4 regions of the Intrasporangium sp. Soil_C_50 genome follow, and region 3 is predicted to be linked to each of the others. Evidence: riboswitches for the same ligand, from Rfam matches in the RefSeq annotation. Region 3 holds a riboswitch; each other region holds the start of a gene.

Region 1 (4,624 bases), on a different contig from region 3:
CAACCTCGCCCCGGGACGCAAGCGGGATCCTTTTCCGTCCTCAGCGGCCGGTACGATGCCGCTGACCTGCGCTAACGCCGGTCCGTCCACTTCAGGAGCTGCCTTGCCATCACGATGCGCTGGACCTGGTTGGTGCCCTCGTAGATCTGGGTGATCTTGGCGTCGCGCATCATCCGCTCGAGCGGGAAGTCGCGCGTGTAGCCGGCGCCGCCGAGCAGCTGGACGGCGTCGGTCGTCACCTTCATCGCGACGTCGGAGGCGAAGCACTTGGCAGCCGCGCCGAAGAAGGAGAGGTCCTTGTCGCCGCGCTCGCTCTTCGCGGCGGCGACGTAGACCATCTGGCGCGCGGCCTCGAGCTCCATCGCCATGTCGGCGAGCATGAACTGGATGCCCTGGAAGTCGGCGATGTGCTTGCCGAACTGCTTGCGCTCCTTGACGTACGCGAGGGCCTGGTCGAGCGCACCCTGGGCGATGCCGACGGCCTGCGCGCCGATCGTGACGCGGGTGTGGTCGAGCGTGCGCAGCGCGATCTTGAGGCCGTCGCCGACCTGCCCGACGACCCGGTCGCCCGGGATGCGGACGTTGTCGAAGTGCAGCTCGCGCGTCGGGCTGCCCTTGATGCCGAGCTTGCGCTCCTTCTCACCGAACGTGAAGCCCTCGTCGGACTTCTCGACGACGAACGCCGTGACGTTGCCGCCGCGCGGGCCGTCAGGGTCGGTGACGGCGAGCACCGTGTAGTACTCGGAGACACCGGCGTTCGTGATCCACGACTTCTGGCCGTTCAGCACCCAGCCGTCGCCCTCTTGGCGCGCACGGCACTTCATCGACGCGGTGTCCGACCCGGCCTCGCGCTCGGACAGGCCGTAGGAGAACGTCGTCCTGCCCTGCGCGAGCGGCGGCAGGTACCGCTGCTTGAGGTCGTCACTGCCGTCGAGGATCAGCGGCAGCGAGCCGAGCTTGTTGACGGCCGGGATGAGCGAGGCCGACGCGTCGACGCGAGCGACCTCCTCGATGACGATGCACGTGGCGAGCGCGTCGGCGCCGACGCCGTCGTACTCCTCGGGCACGTGGGGGGCGAAGAAGTCGGACGCGACGAGGGCGTCGTGCGCCTCCTGCGGGTAGCGCGCCTCCTCGTCGACCGCGGCGGCGTACGGGGCGATCTTGTCCTCGGCGATCGCCCGGATCGCCTCTCGCAGGGCCTCGTGGTCCTCGCTGGTCCGGAACAGGTCGAACTCGGCATTCGTGCTCACGGCGGCGATCCTACTCGCCGGTTCGGATTAGTAGGACGTCCTAGTGATCGACACCACGGTCGCCGCGCCGGCTCCGCCGTGGCGCACTTCCAGCGGCAGGCCACGCCGACGCGTCCACGATGAGGACATGCGCTCCCACGTCGCGGACAGGCGTCCGTACACTCGCCGTTAGGTCATGAGTGTCAGCGTCAAGCCCCGGCTCGCTGGCCGGCAACCCTCCCACCGCGGCGGGGTGCCCCGGGTGAGGACCTGGCCCGTCGTCGCCAGCCGGCGCGCGGGCAAGCGCGGAGACTCCCTCTCCCGCACCGACCCGTCGGTGCGCCGGACCCGTCCACGGGGCACCCGGTCACCGACCGAACGAGGAGAACGACCGATGACCGAGCCGAAGTGGTCCTTCGAGACCCAGCAGATCCACGCCGGGCAGTCCGCCGACAGCGCTACCGGGGCGCGAGCCCTGCCGATCTACCAGACGACGAGCTACGTCTTCAACGACACGGACCACGCCGCAAATCTGTTCGGGCTCAAGGAGTTCGGCAACATCTACACGCGGATCATGAACCCGACGACCGACGTCGTCGAACAGCGCATCGCCGCGCTCGAGGGCGGCGTCGGCGCGCTCCTCGTCGCGTCGGGCCAGTCCGCCACGACCCTCGCACTGCTCAACGTCGCCGAGGCCGGCGACCACATCGTCGCGTCACCCAGCCTCTACGGCGGAACCGTCAACCTGCTGAAGTTCACCTTCCCCAAGCTCGGGATCGAGGTGAGCTTCGTCGAGGACCCCACCTCGATCGACGCGTGGCGCGCCGCCGTGCGCCCCAACACCAAGGCCTTCTTCGGCGAGACCATCGCCAACCCCAAGGCCGAGGTTCTCGACATCGAGGCGGTCGCGGCGCTGGCCCACGAGAACGGCGTGCCGCTCGTCGTCGACAACACCATCGCGACGCCGTACGTCATCCGGCCCATCGAGTGGGGCGCCGACGTCGTCGTGCACTCCGCGACGAAGTACCTCGGCGGGCACGGCACGTCGATCGCCGGCGTCATCGTCGACGCGGGCCGGTTCGACTACGCCTCGGACCCCGAGAAGTTCCCGAACTACAACACCCCGGAGGAGAGCTACCACGGTCTCGTCTTCGCGCGGGACCTCGGCGTCGGCAGCCCCCTCGGCGCCAACCTCGCCTACATCCTCAAGGCCCGGGTCCAGCTGTTGCGCGATCTCGGTCCTTCTGCCGCACCGTTCAACGCGTTCCTCATCGCGCAGGGCCTCGAGACGCTGTCCCTGCGGATCGAACGCCACCTCGAGAACGCCGCCAAGGTGGCCGCGTACCTGCAGGGCCACGAGCAGGTGGAGCGGGTCGTCTGGGCATCGCTGCCCGACAGCCCCTCCTACGCGACGGCCCGGAAGTACGCCCCTCGCGGAGCCGGCGCCGTCCTGTCGTTCGAGATCGCGGGCGGCCTCGAGGCGGGCAGGAAGTTCGTCGAGGCACTGACGCTGCACAGCCACGTCGCCAACATCGGCGACGTCCGCTCGCTCGTCATCCACCCGGCGTCGACGACGCACTCCCAGGGGCCCGACGCGGACCGGCTCGCCGCGGGCGTCACGCCCGGACTCGTGCGCCTCTCGGTCGGCATCGAGCACATCGACGACATCGTCGCCGACCTCGAGCAGGGCTTCGCCGCCGCGAAGGCCTGACACGACCGAAACCCGGGTGTGGCGGGTCGGCACGGCTGGCACCATGTCGGCCATGCCGATCCGCTACCCCGCTCCCCTGTGCCCCGGCGACCGGATCGGCGTGACGTCGCCGAGCTCCGGCGTGTCCGACGCCCTCCGGGGTCGGTTCGACCACGCCGTCCATTGCCTGCGCGACCGCGGTTTCGACGTCGTCGTCGGTGAGCTCAACCACGCCCCGAGCCACGTGAGCGGCCCCCGCGAGGCGCGCGCCGCCGAGCTCATGGCGATGCTGCTCGACCCGACGATTCGCGCGGTCGTACCGCCGTGGGGCGGCGAGACCGGCATCGACCTGCTCGACCTGCTCGACCTCGACGCCGTGGCCGCCGCCGAGCCGACGTGGTGCGTGGGCTTCTCCGACACGTCGACGTGGCTGACGCCGCTCACCCTCACCACGGGCATCGCGACGATCCACGGACAGAACCTCATGGACACCCCGTACGAGCTGCCCGCCGGCATCCTCCACTGGGTCGACGTCGCGGCGGCGACGCCGGGCGACGAGCTGGCGCAGCGCTCCCCCGGCCGGTTCCGCTCCAGCGGCTGGGACGACTACGCCGGCAACCCCACGGTCTCGCAGATGACCCTCGACGGACGCGGCACGTGGACCCGCATCGACCCCGGGCACGAGGGCGAGTCCGCACGCTTCTCCGGACGCCTCGTCGGCGGCTGTGTCGAGACGATCAGCTTCCTCGCCGGCGGCACGTACGGCGACGCCAACGCCTTTGCGGCACAGCACGCCCCGGACGGGCTCGTCGTCCTGCTCGACATCGCGGAGTGGGCTTCCTACGACATCTGCCGCGCGCTGCACGCGATGCGCCTGCGCGGCTTCTTCGACGCTGCGAACGGCGTCCTCGTGTCACGCACCAACGCGCCCGAGTCGAACGGTTTCACGCAGCACGACGCCGTCCGCGACGCCCTCGGCATGCTGGGCCTGCCGATCATCGCCGACGTCGAGTGCGGTCACGTCGCGCCGTTCTTCGCGCTCGTGCAGGGCGCCACGACGACCGTGGCGCACGACCCGTCGACGGGCACGAACACGGTCACGCAGCGTCTCACCTGAGGCCGGTCGGCAGTGACGGGTACGCTCGCCGGGTCATGGAGAAGCAGCTGGTCGGGTCCGAGCTCGAGGTCGTCGATGCCGAGGTGACGGGCGAGGCACCCGTCGCGGCGGACGAGCGCCCGCGCGACGACGGCGCCGCAGGCCGCGTGCTGCACGACGTCTTCGGTTTCAGCTCGTTTCGCGGCGCCCAGCTGGCCATCGTCGACCGCGTCGTCGCGGGGCACGACACCGTCGTCCTGATGCCCACCGGGGGCGGCAAGTCCCTGTGCTACCAGCTGCCCGCACTCGTGCGGCCCGGCGTCGGCATCGTCGTCTCGCCGCTCATCGCGCTCATGCACGACCAGGTCGAGGCGCTGCGCCTGCTCGGTGTGCGAGCGGCCTTCTGGAACTCCACGTCGTCCGCCGAGGAGTCCGACGCCGTCCGCCGGGATGTGCGCGACGGCCGCCTCGACCTGCTCTACGTGGCGCCCGAGCGCCTGCTCATGCCGTCGTTCCAGAGCCTGCTCGACGACGCGGCCGCGGGCGCCGGCATCGCACTCTTCGCCATCGACGAGGCGCACTGCGTGTCGCAGTGGGGCCACGACTTCC
Region 2 (4,624 bases), on a different contig from region 3:
CGCACGGCACCCCCGGCGAGGTGCGAGACGCCCATCCACGTGTTGCGCACGGCGTTGAACGGGAACGGCAGGCCGCCGCCCCTGGCCTTGCTCTGGCCCTTGGTCTGCCCCTTGCGGGGGGCCGCCGGCTTGCGCTGCGCAGGACGCGTCGACCGGGCCGCCGGCGGACGTGACGACGTGCCCTTGGCGCGCGTGGCGGCCGCAGAGCTCGTGCGCTGGGTGGTGGACGGACGTGTCGCCATGCTGGCACCGTACGTCAACGCACCGCTGAACTCACGCGTCACACGCGCACCAGAGCGGATCAGCATCAGACGGCAGTGCCGTGAACCCGGACGGCCGTCCGCGGGCGACTCCTACGCTGGGGAGGTGAGCGCGGGGTCACCCCCGACCGAGGGAGACGAGACCGGCGGCGGGCTCACGCCGCCCGGCCGCGCTGCGCTCCGACAGCTCCTGCGCACCAGGCCCTTCCGCGACCTCTTGGCGGCCGGCACCGTCTCGAGCTTCGGTGACTGGCTCGCCCTCCTCGCCACGGCGGCACTCGCCGCCGAGCTGGCGACCGGCGGCGTCGGCGAGTACCTCGCCGTCTCGGGCGTCTTCGTCCTGCGCATCGCTCCGGCCGTCGTCCTCGGCCCGCTCGCCGGGGTCGTGGCCGACCGCCTGGACCGGCGCCTCACGATGGTCGTGGGCGACCTGCTCCGCTTCGGCCTCTTCGTGTCGATCCCCGTCGTCGGGTCCTTGTGGTGGATGTACGTCGCCATCGTGCTCATCGAGTGCGTCTCCCTCTTCTGGAACCCGGCCAAGGACGCCACCGTGCCCAACCTCGTGCCGGCGGAGCGGCTGGAGCTGGCGAACCAGCTGGGTCTGGTCGGCAGCTACGGGACGGCGCCCCTGGCCGCCCTCGCCTTCTCGGGCCTGTCCCTGCTCGGCGCTCCGCTGCACGCCGTCCTGCCCGGCCTCGACGCCGAGGGCATCTTCGTCGCGCTGTACGCCAACGCCGCGACCTTCCTGCTCAGCGCCGTGATCATCTGGCGGCTCACCTTCCCTGTCCGTCCGGCGGCCGAGAGGCTCGCGGGCCAGTCGGTCGTCCGGACCGTCGCCGACGGCCTGCTCGTGGTCAGGCGGCGCCCCTTCGTCCGGGGCCTCGTCGGCGGCATGCTCGGCGCCTTCGGCGCCGGTGGGCTCGTGGTCGGCCTGGCGACGCGCTTCGCCCAGGACATGGGGGCGGGCGCACCCGGCTACGGCCTGCTCTTCGTCGCCGTCTTCACCGGCATGGCGGCCGGGATCGTCGGCGGTCCGCGGGTGCTCGCCGGGTTCTCCCGGCCGCGCGCCTTCGGCGCCGCCCTGGTGGGCGCCGGACTGCTCCTGCTCGTCCTCGCCCTGGTCCCGGTGCTGCTCGTCGCGCTGCCCGTCGCCACCCTTCTCGGCGCCGTCATCGGCGTCGCCTGGGTCGTCGGATACACCCTCCTCGGGCTCACCGTCGAGGACGAGGTCAGGGGCCGCACCTTCGCCCTCGTCCAGTCGCTGAACCGCGTCGTGCTCGTGCTGGTGCTCGCCGTCGCCCCACTGCTGGCCGCCGGTGCGGAGGCGCTGCTCCCTCTGCCTCGCACCGTGGACCTCGGGCCGGTGTCGCTGACCTACGCCGGGACCACGGCCGCCTACCTCGTCGCGGGACTCGGGATGGGGACGGCCGGCGTCGCTGCCTGGCGCTCGATGAACGACAAGCCCGGGCGGACGCTCGTCGCGGAGGTCGGCGAGGTCCTGCGCGCCCGCCGGAGCCGGGGCCGTGGGGGTCGCCGCGGACGCTGACGCCGGCCGCGAGCCCACCCCGTCTCGGATGGCGACACGCGTCGATCGCGAGGTGGACATCCGCGCGGCCGCGCACCTATCGTCGACGCCAGGTCAAGAGTGTCAGCGACAAGCCCCGGCTCGCTGGCCAGCAACCCTCCTCCGCGGTGGGGTGCTCCGGGTGACGACCAGGCCGCCCTCGGCTGGTTTCGACGAGGTCGGCAAGCGCGGACCTGCACCGGGTGGGTCCCAGTACCCACGAGGAGCACTGCCATGTCGGCCCTTCCCAGCACCACGACCCTCTGTGGCGGCGGACCCGCCCCCGTCGTGCGCACCCGCGCGCTCCGCGTCGTCGCCGACGCCGAGGCCCTTCCCCGCGTCGTCGGTGCCGGTCTGCGCGTGCCGACCACCGCCGGCGAGGTGGCCTACGCCAACCTCGACCATGCCGCGTCGACGCCGGCGCTGCAGACCGTCAAGGACGCCGTCGACCGCGCCCTCGAGACGTACTCGTCGGTGCACCGCGGCGCCGGGTACGCCTCGCGCCTGACGAGCGCCTGGTACGAGCAGGCCCGCGACGAGGTGGCCCGTTTCGTCGGGGCGCGCGAGGACGACGAGGTCGTCTTCACCCGCACGACGACCGACTCGTGGTCGGTCCTGGCGCACGCGCTGCCGAGCCGCGCGGTCGTCTTCGTCTTCGGCAGCGAGCACCACTCGACGCTGCTGCCGTGGGGCCGCTCGCGCACCGTGCGCCTGCCGATCCCGCAGGGCACCGACGACGCCCTCGACCTGCTCGACGAGGCCCTCGCCGAGCACCCCGGCAAGCACCGGCTCGTCGTGCTGACGGCCGCCTCGAACGTCACCGGCGAGGTGTGGCCGGTCGAGCGGTTCGCCCGCCTCGCCCACGAGCACGGCGCCCGCATCGCGGTCGACGCCGCACAGCTGTCGGCTCACCGCCGCATCGACCTCGCGGCCTGGGACGCCGACTGGGTCGCCTTCTCCGGCCACAAGACCTACGCCCCGTTCGGCACCGGCGTGCTCGCCGGGCGCCGCGACTGGCTCGACGCCGGCGCCCCGTACCTGCCCGGGGGTGGCGCCACGGCATCGGTCACCGAGACCGGCACCGTCTGGGTCACCGGCCCGGCACGCCACGAGGGCGGCAGCCCGAACGTCGTCGGCGCCATCGCCCTTGCCGCCGCCTGCGCGACGATCGAGCGCCATCGCGCGGCCATCGAGGCCCACGAGGAGGCCCTGCTCGAGCGGCTGCGCACCGGGTTGGAGGCCGTGCCCGGTGTCGACGTCCTGTCGCTCTTCGGTGACGACCACGACCGCGTCGGCGTCGTCGCCTTCACGGTGGCCGGCTTCGACCCGGCGCTCGTGTCGCAGGTGCTCTCGGTCGAGCACGGCATCGGCGTGCGCGACGGCAAGTTCTGCGCCCACCTGCTCGTCGACGAGCTGCTCGAGGACCCGTGGGGCGAGCGGCCCGAGACGGCCGTGCGTGCCAGCGTCGGCCTCGGCAGCACCGCCGCGGGCGTTGAGCGCCTCGTCGACGCGGTCGCCGGCCTCGTCGCCGAGGGGCCGTCACGGACGTGGACCCGCACGGCCGCCGGTTGGACCGTCGAGGGCGCCGACCCGCGCGACGTCGAGGTCGAGCGCCCCTGGTGACCCTCGGCTGACCCTCGGCTGACCCTCGGCCCGGGGGATCAGCGCTTGGCCGACAGCGAGTACGACGCCCAGACCGCGGCGTGGTCGGTGCGGTTGAACGCGACCTGGCCGGCGTCGACGAGGACCAGGCCCCGGCTCAGCTGGTGGTCGAGCGCGACGTAGGGCGGGATGCGGTGCCCCTCGAACGGCCAGGTGCGCACCCAGCCGTTGCCGGCCGCCACCTGGGCGTCGACGAGCCCCTGGGCGAGCCGGCGGAACACCGGGTGACCGGACGAGGCGTTGAAGTCACCGGCGAGCACGAGCGGCTCGGTCGTCGGCTGCTGACGCACCCACGTGGTCAGCGACGTCAGGCCCGCGTGCCACCGGTCCGTCTGGTAGTGCAAGGGCGGCGGCGGGTGCACGGCCCGCAGCTCCACCCTCCCGACGGGCGTCGTGACGTCGACGACCGGCTGGAGGCTGTCACCGTCCGGCCCGACCCCGTCGTCGAGCTCGGTCAGGGGGAAGCGCGACAGGACGAGCGTGCCGACGACGCCCTCCCGCGCTTCACCGGCACGCTGGGTGAAGAACGTCCGCGCGCCGACGCCGTCGATGTCGGTGACCGCCCCCGGGGTCGCCTCGAGCAGCACGAGCACGTCGACCGCGTGGTAGCGGACGGCGTCCATGAGCTGCTGCGGGTTCGCATGCCCGTCATTGAGGTTCACCGACATCACCGTGAGGTCGGCCTCGGCCTTGGGGCGGGTGCTCGACGACCACGCAGGGACCGCCGCCACCAGCGCCACGACCGTGGCGACCACGATCGGGACCGCCACGACCCAACGCCGCAGGAGCAGCGCTGCGACGGCCAGCAGCACGAGGCCGATCACGACGAGCGGGACTGTCGTCTGGAGCACGACCACCGGGTACACGGTGGTGTCGAACCAGCGCAGCGCCGCCACGGCGAGGAGCCCGATGAGCGCCATGAGCAGGGCGACGTCGGCAACCCGCCGCCAACGGCGACGCATCACCGCGTCCCCGGTGTGTTCGGTCACGGGCGGCTCAGGCCTGCAGGACGACGGGGATGATCATCGGCCGACGGCGGATCTTGCCACCGACCCACGACCCGACCGCCCGCCGCACGATCTGCTGCAGCTGCTGGTCGTCGCGGACCCCGTTGGCCACGGCCTCCTCGATGGCCCGC
Region 3 (4,624 bases):
CTCAAGCCACATGCCGCCACTTCCGAAATACTCGATTGATCGGATTTCGGCAGAGCGGGGCAGGCCGAGTTCCTCAGCGCTGAAGTCGGCGTCTTCGAACATGTCCCACGGTGCGAAGGTAGACGCGATTTCCTCATCACGAGCCCTACCCGCGGCATCCCGAAGAGTCTGGGTCTCTTCCCAAGGCACCCGCTCCATCAGCCAAGGTCCGAGGCGATTGACCAGCCGGACCTCACCCGCCAGTCCGACTAACTCCGCCTTTAGCGCGGGGTGCAAAGTGCCGTCGGCAGCGGCAAAATCGTGATCCTGGGTGACCAGAAAGACATCGTGGCCGGCACGCGCGAGCTCGCAACAGTTCAACCAAGTCAGGGTGTCTCGGTATCCGCTTCCGCTTGTATCGAACGGCGCGACGCGATTCGACGCGCGGCGAGCGACCGACTCGTGGTCACCGGTAGGCCACGAAAGGACTTCGACGTCGCAGTTCTCAAGGCGGTCCTGCAGGTATCGGCCGTACGTGTCCGTCAAACCCGTGTCCGGTGGCGATGAGGGCTGAGTCCCGGTTATCCGCCCGAGGGTGGCGGCCGCGCGACGAAATGCAGCTTGAGCCGCCAGGGCCTCCCTTCCGTGGTTCGCGACCACCTCCTGGACTACTGAAGGAGGCACAGCGATTCGAAGCCCTTGGGTTCGAGCCAGGTATCGCAGGAGTTGAAACTCAAGGCTAGCGAGAAACCAGTCGCGATGGATTTGAGTTGCGTCGAGGACTACGACCGTAGGACCTGTGGCTTTTCCCGTCACGAAACGTGAGGGTAACGGAGGACTCGTCAGGTTGATTCGTAGCGCGCGGGCGCCAAGCCGCAAACGTGGAGTCGGCGCTGGGCCGCATCCGGAACTCTGCATGACAGGACGTGTGAAAGTTCTGCTCTCCGCAACGTCATCGCTCGGAGCGCGGCGCCGCAACGCAGAAGGCCCCGCCTCCTCCGAAGGGAGACGGGGCCTGTTGCGTCACACGGCGACCGAGGACGGTGGGTGGCAGTCGTGGAGCGCGGCGAGAGCGACGTCGTGGCGGTCCTTGTCGGTGCGCTTGAGTTGGCCGCCGACGGCGTCCTCGACGGAGACGTAGATGCCCTTCCGGCGCGCGAGCTGTCGAGCGTCACCATGCGCGACCCCGTCGACGCCACCGTCTGACTCAGCTAGATGTTGCTCGGACGGAGGGGTCGCAAACGTCTCCGACAAGCCCACCCAAGTGGCGCAGATTTCGCCCTGACGTCCGAGGCATCTGCCATCATTCTTCTGGGTCAAGAGGCGCGACCGTTACCCACCTTGGAGGGGTCGCCCGGCAACCGGTCCGCCCCGGTGCCGTCCAAGGAAGACCCGGCCGTGCCGGCATCCGTCGGTCTGGCTAGAGCGGGCCTCGGTTCAGGGGCTCCTTGGACCGAAAGGGCTGTCGATGCACCCATCCCTGTTTGCCGAGCCGAGCGTGGCAACTCCGCTGACCGTTCTGGTCGACGACACGCGCGCCTTCCGTGACCGGCGACCCCACCTACAGGTCCGCCGCGGGCACGACGCAGTGGAACTCCTTCGTCGCGTCCGTGGCCGACTGGTCGACGAGCTCTGGCTCGACTACGACCTCCTGGACGGGACGACGTCCGCCGCGGCGGCCGACCATCTCGTAGCTCGAGCAGAGTGCGGTGATCCCCTGTCCATCAACGTGATCGAGGTTCACTCTGCTCGGGTTCCTGAAGCGCTCCACATCACCCAGTGTCTGCGGCGCGCTGGATACCCCGCACGACGATGCTACGGGCAGGGCATCTGGACGCGATTCGACGCAACGCTCCACGATGAGTGGCGACCCGAACCGAGTGGCATTTTGGATCGCCGCAACCCGAGCGGCTGGGAGAAGGCGGCCCCCGCCGGGATCACGGAGGGCGTCCACGCATGATTCGCGATGCCTACCTCACGGTGCAGCTGCGTCTGCACCTTCCAGCCGGACTCCTCGTCATCGAGAGCGCGGAGTCCGGGGTCGCGGTTGGCGATGCCCCCTCGCAACCGGTCCACATCGTCACGGCATACAACCCCCACAGCCGGCAGGCCAATGAGACGGACAACCGTCGCGCGCAGCGCGCCCTGGTCGAACAGCTGGATGCCAGGAACGCGTCGCACCACCCCGCTGCCGGAGCCGACCCTGCGTGGCTGCACGTCGAACCGAGCGTCGCCATCGTCGGGCTCACGCGGCAGGAAGCGGTCGACCTCGGGTGGCGATTCAAGCAGGACGCCATCTTCGAGTGGACGGCTGACGCGTTGACGGTCGTCTCGTGCACGGATCACTCGACCGCCCCGCTCGGCTGGCGCCAGGTCACGCCCGACGCGCGAGACGCCGGCGCCGACCGGGCATGGAGAGAGCTCGGTCTTGCGTCGCCCTACGTCCCGATCGCCGCCGCCAACACGGCCCTGGACCGGGCCCTCGAGGTGGCCGACGACGAGCGGGCCGCGCTGCTCAACGACGTCTTCCTCGCCTTCGCGGCGGACTACTGGGCACCGCGCGTCGAGGCTGATCGAGTGCGCTACTCACAGCGGAAGGAGCAGCAGCACGAGGCGGACCGAGCCGCGGCCGCGGAAGCACGCGCATCCGAGGAGAGGCGCGAGGAGCGTCGCGCCCGTCAGGCGGAGGCCCGCAAGCGCAACGCAGCCCAGCATCGTGAGCACGTCGAGGCAGGATGGCCCGGAAGTTGGCGGCCGCGTCAGGTGAACCAGTGGGTGGATCTCGGCGGTGACATCGAAGAGGCGCGGCGCTGGTCGGAGCAGGGGTGGCCGGCGGCAGATGTCGTGGGCGCGGCTGCAGCCATCGGGAACGCGACGAACCTGCCTCGCTCCGTCGGCGACCCTGACGAGGTGGCATGGTGGGCCGACACTCTGACTGGCATCGCGGTGGGCTCGTGGCCGCAGGTGCCCGCTTCGACGCGGATCTCCGTCAAGCGGTCCTTCCCGGACGGCCGGCGCGAGCGGTGGTTCGTGCTGCCGGACGCCGTTGGTGGCGTGCGGGTCGAGCGCTCCGACTTGCTTACGCCGTCTGCGACCGGACCACGCGAGTGGATGAGCGCCGTTGTCGGGGCGTTCCCCACAGTCGAGGCCGCGTTGGCTGGAGTGCGCGACCTCTCGACCGTCAGTCCCGACATCGTCTGTGAGCTCAACGCGGCGCGAGACATCGACGTGAACCTCCTGCAACACCTCCGCGTCCCGCGAGTTGGCGTCGACCCGGATGCCGAAGACCGAGGCGCCGACGAAGAGGCAGTTGAGGCGGCCGGGCTCGACCTGGACGAGATCGCTCGTCTCGTCGAGGGCTTGCCGTCACGCCTCGTGCACTGCACGGTCGATGGCCAGCCCGTCGTCGCGGTGCGCACCGCTCAAGGCTGGCGGTGGCTCACGGTCGGCGACGACGAGATCGAGAACGGCGGGCTCGTCGGAGAGACCGTCGTCGAGTACCGGTGGTTCAGCGAGTCCGGCGGCGCGCCGATCAGCTGGGACGGAGGCGGATCGATCGGGGTGGTGGCGCCCAAGCTCGCGGTCATCAGGCAGTGGGGTGACCTGGGCGAGCGTCGCGAGTTCATCTCGTGGCCGGCGTCCGCGAAAGGCCGCGCTTGCGTGCTGGCGCGATGGATCGAGGAGTCCGACCTCGAGACCGTCGCGGCGCTCGTGCTCGAGCCGTGGCCGGACGACGAGCAGTGGCTGGTCTGGTACGACGTGTCGATCTCGCTCGACCTGGGGCTTGACGACAACACGCCCGCGGCTCTGCGGCGCCGATTGGCCAGCAATCCTGACTACGCGACGGCGCGCGAGGCAGTCCGTCACCCGGGGAGCACGCCCGGCCGCGCGCTCGCGGCAGCGCTCGAGCGAGCTTCCGAGACGGGGTTCACCGGCGACCTGTACCGGCTGCAGTGGCTCTCCGCCGTCGAGGAGGAAGCACGATGAGCGGCCTTCCGGACGGGTACCGGGACAAGTTGCCGGACGACGCCCTCGTGGAGCTCGCCGCACGCATGAGCGATCAGCCTGAGGGACCCGGGCATCCAGAAGGGACAGCGCCCTGGCGCTGCCACCTGGTCGTTGTCTGCATCGGCAGCGACAACCGCTACCACACGCTCTGCGACGACTGCCTGCATCGAGAGGGTCCGTTCGACGACGCCCTCGAGGCTGAGCGAGTAGTCCTGTGGCACGAGTGGATCACGAAGCAACCGGACGGGGAGACGGGCTACCGAGGCTTCGACGGCTGCGTGTGATCTGGTCTCATCGGCGCGCGCAACTCTGCGTGCGGCGATGAGGCCCCTTGTCGGCGGGTGCGCCTATCGTCGGGCCACCATCACAGGGGAGGGACAAGGATGACGAACGACGACTGGGTTCGGCCCACGGATGAGGTCCTGGCTCGCGCCAAGGAGCGGGCGCTCTCAGCACTCGAGCCCGAGCGGTCGGGATGGCGTCTGCGGCGGTACTACACCGTGACCGGTGACTACGCAGGCGCCAGCTTCGCGTCGATCGGCACGAACGACCCGGAGGGGATCGGGGCGGACGACCTCTTCGCCACGACGCTCCTCAGCGTCCCCATCCCCGCTGGCGCCGCCCGCCTGTTGACTCA
Region 4 (4,624 bases), on a different contig from region 3:
TCGGCGCCGACAGCGACGACATGCTGCGGAAGGCGGGCCTGCACGCGGCCGGGGGCAAGCTGTCGGCCCTCGCCCTCGACCGCCTGCCCGCGCCCGCGGTCATGGTCCTCAACAAGGCCGTCGGCTTCCGCCTCCTCGCCCGCATCGGCCAGGGCACCTTCGCCCGCCTCGGCCGCGCCGTGCCCATCGTCGGTGGCCTGCTCGGGGCTGCCGTCGACGTCTACATGCTCGGGCGCATCGGCAAGCAGGCGGCCAAGGAGTTCCCGCCCCTGGCGACGTTCGGTCGCTGAGGACCCGGGGGGAGCCAGAGGAGGTGCGCGTCGTGACGACCATGCCGTCGGGAATCCAGGTCGCCCGCCGTACGTTGGGTCGGGCATGAAGGCTGCCTCCCGGATCAAGCTCGCCGCGACCGTGGCGTCCGTCGTGCGTGCCTCGACCCGACCCGGTGCACCCGGGGTGGGCGCGCGCGTCCAGGCGGTGCCCCGCCTGGTCCGCGCCACGCTCGACCACACGTACGCCGGGACGTCCCTGCGGCGTCTCGGGCTCGTGGCCGCTGCCGTCGCCTACGTCGCCTCGCCGATCGACCTCGTGCCCGAGGCGATCCTGCCGGTCATCGGTGCGGTCGACGACGCCGTCGTGCTGACCTGGGTCGTGCGGGCGTTCTTCGAGGAGACCGACCGCTTCATCGCATGGGAGATCGGCCAGGGCCTGCACCCCGGCGGCCGACGGGGAGGTGCCGCCGGGCAGACCGTGCCCGGGCAGGCCGCGCCGACGTCCACGCCGCCTCCTTCGGGGCCGACGCCGGGTCAGGCGTCGGGCACCACGCTCGGCACTGCTGCCGACGCGCGGGCCCGACTGTGGGCCGGCGAGGTCACCGACGGCCGACGCCGCGACCGCGACGCCACGGGTGCCGCCCGTGGGCGCCTCGGCGGCCTGCCGGGCGCTCCCACGAGCCCGCGGCCGTCCGCCGAGGCGCCGTCGTCGGGCGCCGGACGCACCGAGCGGGTTCGCCTGCCCGAGGGCGCGCGGCAGGCAGCGACCGACTACGTGCTCGAGTCGGTCCGCAAGCGGCTCGAGCGCTGAGTCGCGGTCGTCCACACCCCCTCGCGCCGAGGGGCACGCGTCCACAGCCGGATCGCACCGGGCTGCCGCTCCGGCCCGGCCCGGGGGAGCCTTCGGGCATGCCGAAGATCTCCCTGTCCGGACCGGCCGAGCTGCTGACGGTCCTGCCCTTCCACCTCGGCTTCCGGCCCGAACGCAGCGTCGTCGTCGTCTGCTTCCACGAGGTGCGCCTCGGGCTGGTGGCCCGGCTCGACCTCGTCGGTCCGGCCGGCGCCGCACGCGCGGCCGAGCAGAGCGTGCCGACCCTCGTGCAGGAGCGTCCGAGCCGTGTCGTCCTCGTCGGCTTCGCCGGCGGCCCGGACGAGAGGGGCGATCCGGTGCCGCTGCTCGACGCGCTGCGCGATGGTTTCGACGAGGAAGGGGTGACGGTCGGCGAGCGGCTGGTCGTGCGCGACGGGCGCTGGTTCGGCCTCGACTGCGACTGCTGCCCGTCGCCGGGGCGGCCGATGCCCGAGCCGGCCGACGTCCCTGCCGTCGCCGAGTACGTCGCGATGGGGACCGCCGTCCTCGGCAGCCGCGAGGAGCTGGCCCGGCTCGTCGAGCCCCTCCCGCCTGAGGACCCTCACCACGACGCGCGGCTGCTCGCGGTCGAGGAGTGGGTGCGCGAGCTCGACCGAACCGGCGAGGGCGGCACGACCGCCGACGGTCGGGCGCGCGGTGAGCTCGTCGACGAGGCCCTCGGGGCCTGGGTGCGGCTCGTGCGTGACGGGCTGGACGTCGACCCGTCACCCCGGACCGTCGCAGCGCTCGTCGGGTCACTCGTCGACACGCCCGTGCGCGACCTCGTCGTCTCGTGGCTCTGCCCGGGCTTCCCTGGTGACCACGTGGCCGAGGAGCTGGCCACCCGCCTCGCTCGAGCGATCGACACCCACGGCGACCCCGGAACGGACGCCGACACCGAGGCCCAGACCGAGCGGCTCGTCCTGGCACGCGTCGAACAGCTGTGCCGGGCCACGCCCGGGCCTTGCGCGGCGCCGGTCCTCGCGGCGACCGCCGCGTACGGCTGGTGGCTCGGCGTCGGCGCCCATGCGTCGTTCGCGGCCGACCGTGCCCTGCTCGCCGATCCGGGACACGGTCTGGCGACGCTCGTCCGGGCGGTGCTCGAGCGCGGCATCCGCCCGCCGCGGTGCGCCTGACCCGGTCGTCCGGTCCGGTCCACGGGCTGGACCGGCTCGCGGTGGCCGAACCCCCCGTCGCGTATGGTTGGGAGCAGGTCATGAGCGCCAGCGACAAGCCCCGGCTCGCTGGCCGGCAACCCTCCTTCGCGGTGGGGTGCCCCGGGTGAGGACCAGGCCGCACCGGTACGGACTGCGGCAAGCGCGAACATCCGAGGAGCACTCCGCATGACTGTGACCCACCGTCCCGGCCAGGTCACGCGCCGCCCGGTCCATCGCCCCCAGGCTCCCGACGGAACGGACGAGCGTACGGACGCCCGCCGCGGGGACGGCGTGTGGCGTGACGGCGACCCGGTCGGCGGGCGCCGGTTCGCCGACCTCGGTGACCTCGAGCTCGAGCGCGGGGGAGTGCTGCCCGGCGTCCGCGTGGCCTACGAGACGTGGGGCCGGCTCAACGAGGCCCGCGACAACGTCGTCCTGGTCGAGCACGCCCTGACCGGCGACAGCCACGTCGTCGGCGAGGCCGGTGAGGGTCATCCGTCGCCGGGCTGGTGGAACAGCCTCATCGGGCCCGGCCAGGCGGTCGACCCCGACGAGTGGTTCGTCGTCGCCGCCAACGTCCTCGGTGGCTGCCAGGGCACGACCGGGCCGGCGAGCCCGGCCCCCGACGGGCGCCCGTGGGGCAGCCGCTTCCCGTACGTCACGGTGCGCGACCAGGTCGCCGCCGAGCGGGTCCTGCTCTCGCGGCTCGGCATCACCGGCGTCGCCGCCGTCATCGGCGGCTCGATGGGTGGCATGCGCGCCCTCGAGTGGGCGGTCAGCCACCCCGACGCCGTCGAGCGCTGCATCGTGCTCGCCTCGACGCCCTACGCCACCGCCGACCAGATCGCGTGGTGCCAGCCGCAGCTGCTCGCGATCCGCACCGACCCGCACTTCGCCGGCGGCGACTACTACGAGTCGGCGCACCGCCCCGACACCGGCCTGGGCCTGGCGCGTCGCATCGCGCACGTCACCTACCGCACCGAGGCCGAGCTCGGCGACCGGTTCGGTCGCGAGGCCCAGCTCGGCGAGGACCCTTTCAGCGTCGGTGAGCGTGCTGCCGGCAGAGGGCGCTTCGCCGTCGAGTCCTACCTCGACCACCACGCGGGCAAGCTCGCCCGCCGCTTCGACGCCAACTCCTACGTCGTCCTCACCGAGGCGATGAACTCCCACGACGTCGGCCGCGACCGCGGCGGGCTCGAGGCGGCGCTGGCCCGTGTCACGGCCGACTGCACCGTCGTCTCCGTCGACACCGACCGTCTCTACCCGCCGAGGCTGTCCGACGAGCTCCACGCCGCGCTGCCCGGCGCGACACGCGTGTCGATCAGCTCGGCCTTCGGCCACGACGGCTTCCTCATCGAGGAGGCGCAGGTGGGCTCGGTCGTCCGCGAGGCGCTCGCCCGGCGCCGCCCTCGCTGACAGATCGCGGACACGGTCACGACCGGCGGCGGGGCAGTCCGCTCGTGCCGGTGCCGCGCCGACCCATATCGGGTACGGTGCGACCACCGGTTTGTTGCCGTACCAAGGAGGTCCGGGAAGTGGCCATCGTCGTCGGATACGTCGCCACCAAGGAGGGACGCGCGGCGCTCAAGCGAGCCGCCGAGGAATGCGTCCTCCGGGGCACCAAGCTCGTCGTCATCAGCTCCCACCGAGGTGGGAAGGACTTCGACGCCGACGAGGCCGCTGCGTTCGAGGCCGAGCTCGCCCGCGTCACGGCCCTCCTGACCGACAAGGGCCTCGAGCACGAGGTGCGCCAGCTCGTCCGCGGCAACGACCCGGCCGAGGACCTCATCAGCGTCGCCGAGGAGGAGCACGCCGACTTCATCGTCATCGGCCTGCGTCGCCGCAGCCCCGTCGGCAAGCTGATCCTCGGCTCGAACGCCCAGCGGATCCTGCTCGACGCCTCCTGCCCGGTGCTGGCGGTCAAGGCCGGCTGAGCCGGTCGCCGCGACGCGTTCCACCCCGTTGCGGGACGCGCATCACACCGACGACACGGCCGTCGGGCGGATCCGTTCGCTCGCACGCCACCGGGCGTTTTATAATGTCCGAGTACCGGATCGCATGAGGCACACCGAGAGATCGTCCGAGGGACCCGACTCCGACAGGCCACGCACTTCCGGCACGAACCCCCATTCTCGTTCGTTGTGATGTGGCATGTCCGCGTGCCCGACGTCGGCCCGCGTCACACGAGACCCGCGATGAAAGGCGACTGCATCCGTGCCGAAGGCAACACCCGCTGGAACCCCCAAGACCCTGCCGAAGGTTTTCCAGCACGAGGCGATCATGCAGCTCCTGGTCAGAGGCAGCACCAACGGAAGCATCACCGGCACCGAGATCGCACGAGCTCA

What was found. A riboswitch is a leader RNA that binds a small molecule or an ion and turns the genes downstream of it on or off. The one in region 3 is predicted to bind S-adenosylmethionine.
Region 1: another riboswitch for S-adenosylmethionine. It lies ahead of AC3A5R_RS19325 (bifunctional o-acetylhomoserine/o-acetylserine sulfhydrylase); the one in region 3 lies ahead of AC3A5R_RS09940 (cyclic-phosphate processing receiver domain-containing protein).
Region 2: another riboswitch for S-adenosylmethionine. It lies ahead of AC3A5R_RS01355 (aminotransferase class V-fold PLP-dependent enzyme); the one in region 3 lies ahead of AC3A5R_RS09940 (cyclic-phosphate processing receiver domain-containing protein).
Region 4: another riboswitch for S-adenosylmethionine. It lies ahead of metX (homoserine O-acetyltransferase MetX); the one in region 3 lies ahead of AC3A5R_RS09940 (cyclic-phosphate processing receiver domain-containing protein).

Annotation. Positions count from the first base shown of each region.
Region 1 covers NZ_JBDGKB010000013.1:54,798-59,421, reverse strand. Annotated here, with positions in the region: gene AC3A5R_RS19330 (acyl-CoA dehydrogenase family protein) at 72-1,250, opposite strand; SAM riboswitch class IV at 1,422-1,541, shown strand; gene AC3A5R_RS19325 (bifunctional o-acetylhomoserine/o-acetylserine sulfhydrylase) at 1,624-2,940, shown strand; gene AC3A5R_RS19320 (LD-carboxypeptidase) at 2,993-4,036, shown strand; gene recQ (DNA helicase RecQ) at 4,072-4,624, shown strand, end outside.
Region 2 covers NZ_JBDGKB010000001.1:276,373-280,996, forward strand. Annotated here, with positions in the region: gene AC3A5R_RS01345 (FtsK/SpoIIIE family DNA translocase) at 1-242, opposite strand, end outside; gene AC3A5R_RS01350 (MFS transporter) at 367-1,806, shown strand; SAM riboswitch class IV at 1,898-2,019, shown strand; gene AC3A5R_RS01355 (aminotransferase class V-fold PLP-dependent enzyme) at 2,059-3,447, shown strand; gene AC3A5R_RS01360 (endonuclease/exonuclease/phosphatase family protein) at 3,486-4,475, opposite strand; gene AC3A5R_RS01365 (ribonuclease J) at 4,483-4,624, opposite strand, start outside.
Region 3 covers NZ_JBDGKB010000003.1:55,165-59,788, reverse strand. Annotated here, with positions in the region: gene AC3A5R_RS09950 (PIN domain-containing protein) at 1-897, opposite strand, end outside; gene AC3A5R_RS09945 (hypothetical protein) at 1,027-1,185, shown strand; SAM riboswitch class IV at 1,294-1,411, shown strand; gene AC3A5R_RS09940 (cyclic-phosphate processing receiver domain-containing protein) at 1,448-1,939, shown strand; gene AC3A5R_RS09935 (DUF3293 domain-containing protein) at 1,936-3,966, shown strand; gene AC3A5R_RS09930 (hypothetical protein) at 3,963-4,271, shown strand; gene AC3A5R_RS09925 (DUF6308 family protein) at 4,371-4,624, shown strand, end outside.
Region 4 covers NZ_JBDGKB010000009.1:48,505-53,128, forward strand. Annotated here, with positions in the region: gene AC3A5R_RS16760 (EcsC family protein) at 1-290, shown strand, start outside; gene AC3A5R_RS16765 (YkvA family protein) at 376-1,083, shown strand; gene AC3A5R_RS16770 (DUF4192 domain-containing protein) at 1,182-2,258, shown strand; SAM riboswitch class IV at 2,335-2,448, shown strand; gene metX (homoserine O-acetyltransferase MetX) at 2,466-3,695, shown strand; gene AC3A5R_RS16780 (universal stress protein) at 3,815-4,213, shown strand; gene AC3A5R_RS16785 (RNA polymerase sigma factor) at 4,530-4,624, shown strand, end outside.